3 regions of the Janthinobacterium paucivorans genome follow, and region 1 is predicted to be linked to each of the others. Evidence: predicted binding sites of a transcription regulator. Region 1 holds the regulator's gene; each other region holds the start of a gene.
What was found. The regulator sigma-54, encoded in region 1, starts transcription at its own class of promoters, with help from an activator protein. The targets are predictions, from matches to a motif close to TGGCANGNAANCTGCTTT.
Positions count from the first base shown of each region.

Region 2: the regulator sigma-54 is predicted to act here: its motif matches at 2,462-2,479, upstream of glnA (type I glutamate--ammonia ligase).
Region 3: the regulator sigma-54 is predicted to act here: its motif matches at 2,459-2,476, upstream of ACQ4V8_RS03420 (urease accessory protein UreD).

Region 1 is NZ_JBNYXR010000003.1:245,826-250,006, reverse strand. It holds gene rapZ (RNase adapter RapZ) at 220-1,083, shown strand; gene hpf (ribosome hibernation-promoting factor, HPF/YfiA family) at 1,398-1,757, opposite strand; gene ACQ4V8_RS05695 (RNA polymerase factor sigma-54) at 1,827-3,305, opposite strand; gene lptB (LPS export ABC transporter ATP-binding protein) at 3,310-4,065, opposite strand; gene lptA (lipopolysaccharide transport periplasmic protein LptA) at 4,065-4,181, opposite strand, start outside.
Region 2 is NZ_JBNYXR010000014.1:86,631-90,811, reverse strand. It holds gene ACQ4V8_RS16715 (glutathione S-transferase family protein) at 1-159, opposite strand, end outside; gene ACQ4V8_RS16710 (TAXI family TRAP transporter solute-binding subunit) at 291-1,643, shown strand; gene ACQ4V8_RS16705 (rhodanese-like domain-containing protein) at 1,731-2,192, opposite strand; gene glnA (type I glutamate--ammonia ligase) at 2,577-3,992, shown strand; gene ACQ4V8_RS16695 (DUF4124 domain-containing protein) at 4,148-4,181, shown strand, end outside.
Region 3 is NZ_JBNYXR010000002.1:82,571-86,751, reverse strand. It holds gene ureC (urease subunit alpha) at 1-873, opposite strand, end outside; gene ACQ4V8_RS03430 (urease subunit beta) at 875-1,204, opposite strand; gene ACQ4V8_RS03425 (urease subunit gamma) at 1,235-1,537, opposite strand; gene ACQ4V8_RS03420 (urease accessory protein UreD) at 1,563-2,429, opposite strand; gene ACQ4V8_RS03415 (GGDEF/EAL domain-containing response regulator) at 2,560-4,181, opposite strand, start outside.

The DNA of each region.
Region 1 (4,181 bases):
AAAGCCCCGCGTAATCCGACGACATTGTTAGCGGGTGTCGGCAGGAGCCCTCGCTTGCAAGCGAGGACCGTTACGCAGGCACGCAGCCATGCTGCGTGAATTCCCTGCTGCACCGCTTTGCGCTAAGCCGACCTACGAAATACACATATGACATTGCAATAATTTGTAAAGAGAGTTGCCTCGGGGGCGCCATGCCGATCTTTATTGTATGATCGGGTTATGCATATCGTCCTTATCACCGGAATATCCGGCTCCGGTAAATCCGTCGCACTCAATGTGCTGGAAGATACCGGCTACTACTGTGTCGACAACCTGCCACCGGCATTGCTGCCCAGCCTGGTGCAAACGCTGCTCGACGAAGGCGCATCACAACTGGCCGTCGCCGTCGATGCGCGCAGCGCAGAGTCGCTGACCAGCCTGCCGCACAATGTCACCCTGCTGCGCGACCAGGGGCACGACGTCAAGGTCATGTTCCTCACGGCTACCACGCATTCGCTGGTAGCGCGCTTCTCGGAAACGCGGCGCAGCCATCCGCTGTCGCACGAATTGCGTCCGAATCAGAATCCAGCCAGCCGCCGCACCCTGATCGAATGCATCTCTGAAGAGCGCGAACGCCTGTCTGCCATCGAACAGCTGGGCCATGTAATCGATACCTCAGAGCTGAGCGCCAACAAGTTACGCGCCTGGGTCAAGGATATCGTCGCCTCGGAACGCGCGCCGCTGACCCTGTTCTTCGAATCCTTCGCCTTCAAGCTGGGCGTGCCGCTGGACGCCGATTTCGTCTTCGACGTGCGGGCCTTGCCCAATCCTTATTACGACCTGACGCTGCGCCCGCTCGACGGACGCGATGCACCCGTGATCGCCTTCCTCGACGCACAGCCCAGCGCGCTGGAACTGCTGGCCGACATCCGCGCCTTCATCGAAAAATGGTTGCCATCCTTTAAGTCCGACAACCGCAGCTACCTGACCGTGGCACTCGGCTGTACAGGTGGCCAGCATCGCTCGGTGTACATGGCGGAACGGCTGGCACAGTATTTCAGCCCGAACGAGCGCGTCGTCTTGCGACATCGCGAACGTGGGTAAGACGCGCATAAAATCTGTTGCGCATCGGCGCAGGTAGCGGGCAACGTTCACCGCCTGGGCCGCGCAGTGCCAGGCGAAGTTGCGCTACTCCAACACCTTTTCCTGCCGCTCGCCATGCTGTGATCCGGTATTCTTAATGCAGATGCGAGCCAGCAGGCCCGCCAGGCAGGAAAGAAGTCAAAGTGCACACATTCTAGCGTCTTCGGACGGAACTTTTCGCTCCCATGATGGTAGCCCGACAAGGGCGACAGGCGCAAAAAAGGGCGCAATGTGCGCCCTTAGTTGATCACAACCGTTTGGAAGTCGCGGGCCGCTTAAGCGGCGGCGATTTCTTCGTCCGAGTTGTCTGGCAGATGCTTGATCGCCTCTTTACCGTGCCCTTGCACTTTGGTTTTGTACTTCATCACTTGCCTGTCCAGCTTGTCGATCAGCATATCGATTGCGGCATACAGGTCTTGCGCCAGGCTTTCCACATAGACGGTTTTGCCACTCATACGCAGGTTCACTTCGGCCTTTTGACGTTTTTCTTTCTCTTTGAGGTTATCCACGGTCAGTATCACGGCAATATCGATAACTTGATCGAAATGCCGTTTCACGCGCTCCAGCTTCGTTTGTACGTATTCACGGATGGCTGGTGTCACTTCGAGATGATGTCCGCTGATGGTGAGATTCATACACACTCCTAAAGATGATCGGGTTCGTGCGGTCCATCCTATCCGGCCCGCAGAGGAACCGAAAAAAACTTACAAACACTTACGCAGACTCACTGGCGGAATTTTCAACGCTTCCCGGTATTTGGCAACAGTACGTCGCGCAATCACCATGCCTTGCTCGCCCAGCATGTCCGCAATCTTACTGTCGGATAAAGGATTTTTAGGGTCTTCTGCTCCTGTCAGTTGCACGATCAATGCCCGTATCGCCGTCGATGATGCTTCGCCCCCCGCTTCGGTGGCGACGTGGCTACCAAAGAAATATTTCAACTCAAACATGCCATGCGGGGTCAGCATGTACTTTTGGGTTGTTACCCGCGAGATAGTACTCTCGTGTAATCCCAGTGTATCAGCTATTTCACGGAGTACAAGGGGACGCATGGCAACGGCCCCATGCGAAAAAAAGTTCTTTTGTCTTTCTACTATCGCCTGCGCCACGCGCAAGATCGTGTCGAAACGCTGGCGCATATTCTTGATCAGCCACTTGGCTTCCTGCAACTGTGCGCCCATGGCGCCCTCGCCTTTGCCCTGCTTGAGCAAGTTGGCGTACATGGCGTTCACGCGCAGGCGCGGCATGACGTCGTTGTTCAGGGTGACTTGCCAACCATTGCGCGCGCGCTTGACGACAACGTCGGGCACCACGTAATCGGACACGTCAGAGGCGAACACGGCGCCCGGATGCGGATTGCACTGGCGAATCACCGTCTGCGCTTCGCGCAAGTCTTCATCATCGCAATTGAGGGCTTTTTTCAGCTTATTGAAATCGCGCTGGGCAAACCAGGCCAGGTGCTTTTCCACGATCACCAGGGCCATGCGCCGCGTCACCATGGCGATGTGCGGCAAGCGCCTGATTTGCAGTGCCAGGCACTCCGACGCATTACGCGCGCCCACGCCGGGCGGATCGAAACTTTGCAACAGCGACAAGGCCGTGCGCATCTCGTCGGCGTCGATTTCCAGCTCTTCCGGCAGGCGCGCCAGGATGTCGTCGAGCGATTCTTCCAGGTAGCCATTGTCATCGAGTGCATCGATGATCAGCTCAACGAGCGCGCGGTCGCGCAATTCGAGCACCGTCACGCGCATCTGCTCCATCAAGTGCTCGCGCAGGGTACAGTGATGGGCTTCGAGCTGCGGGCGGGAATCTTCGTCGTCGGGTGCCTTGCCCCGGTTCGCCTCGCTCCAGTCGCTGTCACCGGCGTCTCCAGCGGCAGGGCTGTCGCTGGCCTCGCCGTCAAAGGTTTCCGCTTCGACCGGCGCGGTGGGTGCCTCCTGGCTTGGAGGCTGCGGCGGCGCTTCGGCCGGCGCGGCCGTGGAACTCAAGGCGCCGTCGGACAGCAGGCGCAGCGAACGGTCGAGCGGATCGTCGAGGCGCTCGAGCAAGGGATTGTCCGTCAGCAGTTGCTCGAGCTCCTGGTGTAATTCCAGCGTAGACAATTGCAACAGGCGTATCGATTGCTGCAACTGCGGCGTCAGTGCCAAGTGCTGCGAAGTGCGCAGCTGCAATGATTGTTTCATTGGCTCACATGCGGAAGTGTTCGCCCAGATAGACCCGGCGTACCGACTCGTTCGCGATGATGTCGTCGGGGCGTCCCGACGCCAGTACCGAGCCCTGGTTGATGATGTAGGCACGGTCGCAGATACCCAGCGTCTCGCGCACATTATGATCGGTGATCAGGACGCCGATATTACGCTCCTTCAAGAAGCGCACGATACGCTGGATTTCGATCACGGCGATGGGGTCGACACCGGCGAACGGCTCGTCGAGCAGCACGAAACGCGGATCGGTAGCGAGCGCGCGGGCGATTTCCACGCGGCGCCGCTCACCGCCCGAGAGCGACAGCGCCGGGTTCTCACGCAACTTTTCAATCTGCAAGTCCGCCAGCAATTTATCGAGGCGTTCCTCGATCTCGGCCTTCTTCAGGGGGCGGCCTTCGACGGTCTGGATTTCCAGCACGGCACGGATATTGTCTTCCACCGTCAGCTTGCGAAATACGGACGCTTCCTGCGGCAGATACGACAGGCCCATCTGCGCGCGGCGGTGTATCGGCAGGCGGGAAATGTCCACGCCGCTGATATCGATGCTGCCGCCATCCGATGGCACCAGGCCGACGATCATGTAGAACGAGGTGGTCTTGCCGGCACCGTTCGGCCCCAATAGCCCGACCACTTCGCCGCATTCGACTTGCAGCGAGACGTCGTGCACGACTTGCCGCTTGCCATAGGATTTTTGCAGCCCGCGAACGATCAGGGTACTGCCGCAACGTGTATTGTCCATTATTTCTTTCCTGGCGCAGGCGTCGCTGGCGCTTTCTCCGCCGCCGCTGCCTTGGTCTTTGGCTGGATCACCATGCGCACGCTGCCGCCATCCGGGGTGCTGGTGCCGCTGTTGGA
Region 2 (4,181 bases), on a different contig from region 1:
CACCATGGCGTTCGGATTCAGGGCCAGGAAGGCCGGCTCGTCGGTGGCGCGAAAGCCGCTGCCCCAGTCTTCGCGTTCGTACGGCAGGTCGAGTTCCTCGCAGGTCCACAAGACTTTGCGGACATTGATCGAGGCGGCTTTTCCAAGAATTTTCAGCATGCAGGGCTCCAAGGCGCAGGTGATGGATCTGCCACTGTAGCCGAAATGGCCACGCCGCAGCGGCGAAAGTGCCTTGCGTAGTTGCGCTTTTCTTGGCATCGTAGCCACCCATGAAACCCATGCGCCACCACATGTCCAAAATCCTCGCGTTCAGCCGCTTTTCCGTGCGCGATTTCCTCGCCACCGCCGGTCCCACTGTGCTGCTGGCGGGCGCGTTTTGCGCGCTCGCTTATTGGCTAGTCGACCCGGCGCCGCCGCGCCAGGTGAGCTTGTCGACGGGGCAGGACAACAGCGCATATGAAGAATTTGGCAAGAACTATGCGGCTACCCTGGCCAAGCACGGCATCAAGGTGAGCTTGCAGCCATCGCTGGGCTCGCAGGACAACTTGCAGCGCTTAAATAGCGGCAAGACCGATATTGCCTTCGTGCAAAGTGGCTCGACAGAGCACGCCGATGCCGAGCGCCATGGCTTGATTTCGCTGGGCAGCTTGTTTACGGAACCTGTCTGGCTGTTCCTGCGCGAAGACAAGGCGGTCACGCAACTGACGCAATTGAAGGGCATGAAGATCAATCTGGGGCCGCCAGGCACGGGTGTGCCTGGCCTGTTCCGGCAGTTGCTGTCCGCCAATGGTGTGGATGCCACGGAACTGAGCGTGAGCGACTTGCAAAATACGCCCGCCACGGTGGAACTGCTGGAAGGGCGCATCGATGGTCTCGTATTCAGCTCGGCGCCGGAAGCGCCGCTGATCCAGATGCTGCTGCAAACGCCAGGCATCAAGCTGTTCGATTTTTCGCAAGCCGAGGCGTACACGCGGCGCCTGCCTTTTCTCACGCATGTGGTCTTGCCTCGCGGCATCGTCGACCTGGGCAAAAACATCCCCGCCCAGGATTACCACCTGATCGCGCCCACCGCTACCCTGGTTGCGCGCGAAGACTTGCATCCTGCCTTGATGGATCTGTTCGTCCAGGCGGCGGCCCGCATTCACGGCGGCACGGGCTGGTTCCAGCAGCAGGGGCAGTTCCCGTCCGCGCGCTATACGGAAATTCCCGTCGCGCCTGAAGCGCTGAAATTTTACAAGGATGGCGCGCCCGTGCTGCAGCGCTACATGAGTTTTTGGCTGGCCAATTTCTTTGACCGCATGTGGGTGCTGGTGGTGGCGCTCGGTGCCTTGATCTTGCCGCTATCGCGCGTGGTGCCACCGCTGTATGTGTGGCGCATCCGCTCGCGCGTGTACCGCTGGTATGGCCAGTTGCGCACGGTGGAGCAGGCGCTGGAAGACGTGCCGCAAGCGCAGCGCGCGCAAGTGTATGCGGCGCAATTGCAGCGGCTGGACCAGATCGAGGAAATGGTCAACCAGATCTCGATTCCGCTGTCGTTTGCCGATGGCCTGTATGGCTTGCGCAGCCACATCAATTTCGTGCGCAAGCGCATCTTGGGCCTGATGGCAGAGCCTCCAGCGCTTGACACGGGCGAGCGTGCCTGAAGCGTCCAGCCACGCTGGCAACGGCATCTGGCCGAGGCCCAGCCCTGGCCCTAGCCCGGATACACAGCGCTTCAGTTGCTCCTGGCTTCAGGCGCCCAGCCACGGCAGTCCCGCCTTGCACCAGCCGCCGATCTGTTTGCGGTGGCCATCGGCGTCCTTGTCGCCCTCGAAGCCTTCGAGGATGTCGAAGCAGTTCGCATAGCCGTGTTCGCTCGCCAGCTTGGCCGCATGGCGCGAACGCACGCCGGAGCGGCACAGGAATAGCAGTACCGCGTCCTTGCCGGTCTGGGCTGCCAGTTGCGCGAGGAAGGCGGGATTCGGTACGCCACCCGGATACGTGGCCCATTGCACCGCGACATGCTGGGTGTCGGCGATGTCAACCCGACCGACCCAGTCGCGCTCGGCATTCGTGCGCACATCGATGAGCTTGACGCCGGCATCGCCCTGCAGCAGTGCATACGCTTCGTGCGGCGTGACGGCACCGGCATACGGCGTACCTTCATTGGCCCGGCTGCGGGCAGTGCTCAGGATGTCGGCGGCGGTAGTCATGGCGTCCTCGGTGAAAGTGGAAAGGGATAAACGATTATAGTGCGCCGTGCGCATCGCGCAAATGGGGATACGCGCTGCACGGCGCATGCACCACAAGAAGGCATTTTTCAGGAATCCGCAAAAAATGCACGATAATAGTGCGTTGTTTGTTTTTTGCACTTGCATAGTGCATTCTGAACGTGATGCAAACGCGTGTGAGAAACCCGGGCATGAAAATTTTCACGGGGATGGCAGGTATTCTGCTGTCGCTACCACGCTGCTTCTGGAGCTGGCATGGAATCTGCTATGATCCTTGTGAGTTTTGGTGGCACGCAATGTTTGCTTCGCTGCATCAGCCCAGACGCATTAAGGTCGGCTCACCCCACATTCATTTAGGAGATACGCATGGCAATGACAGCCGCAGAAGTCTTGAAGATGGTAGAAGAAAACGAAGTCAAATTCGTTGATTTCCGCTTTGCCGACACCCGTGGTAAAGAGCAGCACGTGACGGTTCCCGTGTCGCACTTCGACATGGATAAATTCGAGTCGGGCCACGCCTTTGACGGTTCTTCGATCGCTGGCTGGAAAGGCATTGAAGCGTCCGACATGATTTTGCTGCCGGATCCAAACACCGCCAATATCGATCCGTTCATGGAAGAAACCACGCTGTTCATGCAGTGCGACGTGATCGAACCATCGGACGGCAAGGGCTATGACCGCGACCCGCGCTCGATCGCGAAACGCGCCGAAGCCTACCTGAAATCGTCGGGCATGGGCGACACCGCCTACTTCGGCCCTGAGCCAGAATTCTTCATCTTCGACAGCGTGCGCTGGAAGATCGACATGTCGGGTTGCTTTGTCAAGATCGGTTCGGACGAAGGTTCATGGTCGACCGGCAAGGATATCGAGGGCGGCAACAGCGGCCACCGTCCTACCGTCAAGGGCGGCTACTTCCCGGTGCCACCAGTGGACAGCTTCCAGGACATGCGTTCGGAAATGTGCCTGATTCTGGAATCGCTGGGCATCCCGGTTGAAGTACACCATCACGAAGTCGCCGGCGCCGGCCAGAATGAAATCGGCACCAAGTTCTCGACCCTGGTCGAGCGCGCCGACTGGACGCAAAACCTGAAATACGTGGTGTGGAACGTGGCGCACAGCTATGGCAAAACCGCTACCTTCATGCCGAAACCTATCGTTGGCGACAACGGTTCGGGCATGCACGTGCATCAATCCGTATGGAAAGATGGCAAAAACCTGTTCGCTGGCGACGGCTATGCCGGCCTGTCCGATTTCGCCCTGTACTACATCGGCGGCATCATCAAGCACGCCAAGGCTTTGAATGCGATCACCAACCCGGGCACCAACTCGTACAAGCGTCTGGTACCAGGCTACGAAGCTCCGGTGAAATTGGCGTACTCGGCGAAAAACCGCTCCGCCTCGATCCGTATCCCGCACGTGGCCAATCCAAAAGGCCGCCGCGTCGAAGCGCGTTTCCCGGATCCACTGGCGAACCCGTACCTGTGTTTCGCTGCACTGTTGATGGCTGGCCTGGACGGCGTTGCCAACAAGATCCATCCGGGCGAAGCAGCCTCGAAAGATCTGTACCATCTGCCGCCAGAAGAAGACGCACTGATCCCTACCGTGTGCGCTTCGCTGGAAGAAGCACTCGATGCGCTGGACAAGGATCGCGAGTTCCTGACCCGTGGTGGCGTGTTCAGCGATTCCATGATCGACGCTTATCTGGAATTGAAAATGCAGGACGTGCAGCGCATGCGCATGACCACGCATCCAGCCGAGTTCGATATGTACTACTCGCTGTAATGGCGCCATACCGGCAACTTGCCGGTAGTGAGTGAAAAACGCGGGTGAGGCGATGGTCTTGCCCGCGTTTTTTTATGCAGTACGCCCATGCGGCGGCAGCACGTGTTGTATAGTCGGCCCAGGAACGATGCGGCAGGTGCCGACAGGAGTCGAGATTGAGCAAGTATGACAGAATCGCGTTGATGGCCG
Region 3 (4,181 bases), on a different contig from region 1:
CGACTGTCCCACGGCGGCGATGATGTCGGGCGCATGGCCGCCGCCCGCTCCTTCCGTGTGAAACGTGTGGATGGTGCGATCCTTGAAGGCAGCCAGCGTGTGTTCCAGGAAGCCGCCCTCGTTGAGGGTGTCGCTGTGCAGCGCCACCTGGATATCCATGCGATCTGCGACTGACAGGCAGTTGTCGATGGCGGCCGGCGTGCTGCCCCAGTCTTCGTGCAGCTTCAAGCCAATGGCGCCCGCGCGCACCTGTTCTTCCAATGGCAAAGGCAAACTCACATTGCCCTTGCCCATGAAGCCCAGGTTCATCGGGAAGGCATCGGCTGCCGCCAGCATGGCGTGCAAATGCCATGGCCCCGGCGTGCAGGTGGTGGCGGCCGTGCCCACGGCAGGTCCCGTGCCGCCGCCCAGCATGGTCGTCACGCCGCTCATCAGGGCTTCTTCGATCTGCTGCGGGCAGATGAAGTGGATGTGCGTGTCGACGCCGCCGGCCGTGACAATCAAGCCTTCACCGGCGATGATCTCGGTCGCGCCGCCGATGACCAGGGTCACGCCGGGCTGGATATCCGGGTTGCCCGCCTTGCCGATGCCGAAGATCAGGCCATTTTTCAGGCCGATATCGGCCTTCACGATGCCCCAGTGGTCGAGGATGACGGCATTCGTGATAACGGTATCCATCACCTCGGCAGCGCAACGCTGCGACTGGCCCATGCCGTCGCGGATCACCTTGCCGCCACCGAATTTCACTTCTTCGCCGTAGATCGCATAATCGTGCTCGATCTCGATGAACAGCTCCGTGTCGGCCAGGCGGATGCGGTCGCCCTTGGTGGGGCCGAACATCTCGGCATACGCACTGCGGGCAATGCTGGCCATATCAATCCTTTCCTGGTGGAGTGTCTTGCAGTTCGCCCATCACTGCGCCATTGAAGCCGTAGACCTTGCGCTCACCTGCCAGCGCCACCAGCTCCACCGTGCGCCGCTGGCCCGGCTCAAAGCGCACGGCGGTACCGGCAGTAATATTGAGGCGCATGCCGTAGGCACGCCAGCGCTCGAAGTCCAGCGCCGGGTTGACTTCAAAAAAGTGGAAGTGCGAGCCGACCTGGATAGGCCGGTCACCGCGATTGGCCACCACCACGGTGGCCGTGGCGCGATCTGCATTGAGGGTGATTACGCCTTCTTCCAATTTGTATTCGCCTGGTGTCATGAGGAACTCCTTTCAATGTCGCTGGTATGCTTACACTATCGGATGATGCACGGTCACCAGCTTGCTGCCATCGGGGAAGGTCGCTTCCACCTGAATATCGGGGATCATCTCTGCGATGCCATCCATGACGTCGGCACGCGAGAGTATTTTGCTACCGTCCGACATCAGCTGCGCTACCGATTTTCCATCGCGCGCACCTTCCATGATGGCGGCGCTGATCAAGGCCACCGCTTCCGGATAATTCAATTTCAAGCCGCGCGCCAGGCGCCGTTCGGCCAGTAGCGCGGCCGTAAAAATGAGCAGCTTGTCTTTTTCGCGGGGAGTCAGGTCCATGGTTTTCCTTGTGCCTCTTTTCTGATCAAGTGTTCCAGATACGGGGCACGACGGCATCGCGCCCCAGCATGGCGGGGCGCAGTAGCAGCCAGGCAGCCAGCATGATCCTGCGCGCCGCCTCGCTGTCGCCGCACAGCAGGCGTACCACCACCAGCGATTTCATGTGCGTGGCGCCGAATACGGCGCCAACCGGCACCTCGATCTCGCGCAAGGCAGCCAGCACGGCGGCAGCAAGGGGGCGGCCGACGGCGATCAGGGTGGCGCATACCGTGTGGCCAGCCAGGCCCAGGGGACTGGCCATCAGCGGACCGCCGGCAGCCAGCATGCCCTGCTCCCACCACAGCAGCTTGCCGCCGCGCCGGATCTGCACCTGTTGGGCGATGCTGCCCTGGTTAAAAATTTCGCCAGCAGCGCTGCGACCCAGGCAGACGATGTCGCAGCCGATGTAGTTGGCGTTCGCCGCCAGTTCCACCTCGTGGCGCAGGCGCACGCAAGCCTGATTGAAAAAGATGCTCTCCTGCGGCAGCCACTCGATGGTGGCGCCGCTACCGGCGCGCAGCACGATGTGCTGGCCCGAGACATGGCCGTTGGCACGGTACCACTTGGCGGCGCCCGGTGACGTAAGAAAGGCATGCGCGCCTTCGCCCACCGTAGCATCGACGGCCAGTTGGTCGCCGCCCACCACGCCGCCGGGCGGATGAATGATGATGGCGTGGCAGACGGCCCCGCCTTCCGGATACAAAGGCTTTTGCACACGCAGGGGGCCGCTGTGCGTGCGTTCGACCAGGCGGCTGACACCATCACGCCAGGCAAAACCCAGGCGCAAATGCGCCTGCCAAGCGTCATGCGCGCGGGCCTGTGAGAGGATGGCTGGGTGGGTGCTGTCTGGCATACGGGCAATCGCGTAAATAAGCGACTACCTAAGCAGGATATGTGCCAGCGTCAGGAGAAGAAATAGCGAACATTGCGCACCACGCGGCGGTGGACGCACCGGCATGGTGCACCGGCCGCACCGCAGTGTTTTATGCCAAGGCCAGAGTACGCCGTTCGCGCAGCAAGACCGTAAACGGTGCCGCCGCCAGCGGAGGGCTGAAATAATAGCCCTGCATTTCGTCACAGCCATGTTGCGTCAGGAAGTCCACCTGTGCACGCGTTTCCACGCCTTCGGCGATGACGCGCATGTCCAGGTTGTGCGCCAGCGAGATGACGGAACGGGCGATGGCCGCGTCGCTGCTGCTGGTGGTGACGTCGTCGACGAAAGACTTGTCGATTTTCAGCACGTCGATGGGGAAGCGCTTCAGATAGCCGAGGCTGGAATAGCCGGTGCCGAAGTCGTCGAGCGAAATGCCGACGCCGATATCCTTCAGGCGCGTGAGGGCCGCCACTGCCTTGTCCGGGTCGCCCATCACCGTGCTTTCCGTGATCTCGATACCCAGGCAGGCGGGCGTGATAGCGTATTTGCGCAATACCGCCTCGACGAACGGCACCGTGTGATCCTGCGCGAACTGCTTGCCCGACAGGTTGACGGCCACCTTGATGCTGCCCAGGCCCGCGTCGAGCCAGGAGCGAATTTGTGCGCATACGCTTTCGAGCACCCATTCGCCGATGGCCGTGATCAAGCCGTATTCCTCGGCCAGCGCGATGAACAGGCCGGGCGGCACCTTGCCCAGCACCGGGTTATCCCAGCGCAGCAGTGCTTCCGCGCCCAGCAAGGCGCCCGTACGCAAGCACATTTGCGGCTGGTAATGCACCTCGAATTCATCACGGCAGATGGCGCCGCGCAGTTGCTGCTGCATGGCCAGCCGGGCGCGGATATCGCTGCCCATGCGTTCCGTGAAGAAAGCGTAATGATCACGCCCCATTTCCTTGGCGCGCACCAGGGCCGTGTCGGCGTGACGCAGCACGTCGTCGAGGCTGTCGCCATCGGCCGGGCACATGGCGATGCCGATGCTGGTGGTCAGCGCCAGGCGCTCGCCGTCGACGCTGAGCTCTTCGCGCAAGCCGGCCAGAATGGTTTGCGCCAGCGCCAGCGTGCGCCCCAGCAAGACATCGTCGTGCAGCAGGATCTGGAATTCGTCGCCGCCCTGGCGCGCCACCGTGTCACCCTCGCGCACGCAGCCCGAGAGGAAACGCGCCACCACTTGCAGCGTCTTGTCCCCCACGGCCTGGCCATGCGAATCGTTGATATTCTTGAAGCGGTCCAGGTCTAGGCACATCAGCACCACTTGCTGGCCGTCGCGCAGGGCGTTGGTGCGCGCTTGTCCAAAGCGCTCACGCAGCAGCACGCGGTTCGGCAAGCCGGTCAGCGCGTCGTGGTAGGAGAGGAAGTCGATCAGATGCTGCTCGGCCTTGCGCTCGCTGATATCGAGGAAAACGCCCACGTAGTTGATCACGTCACCGTCCGGGCCATGCACGGTCGACACACTGAGCAAACAGGGATAGGTGTCGCCACTCTTGCGCCGCGTCTGTACTTCGCCCGACCAGCAGCCGCTGCTGTGTAAGCCCTGGCGCAAGGCCAGCAACACCGCTTCGCCCGTGTGCTCGGCGTGCAGGCGCATGATGTCGGTACCCACCACATCCTGCGCCGCGTAGCCGGTGATGCGTGTAAACGCAGGATTGGCCGTGACGATGACGCCGCTCGGAT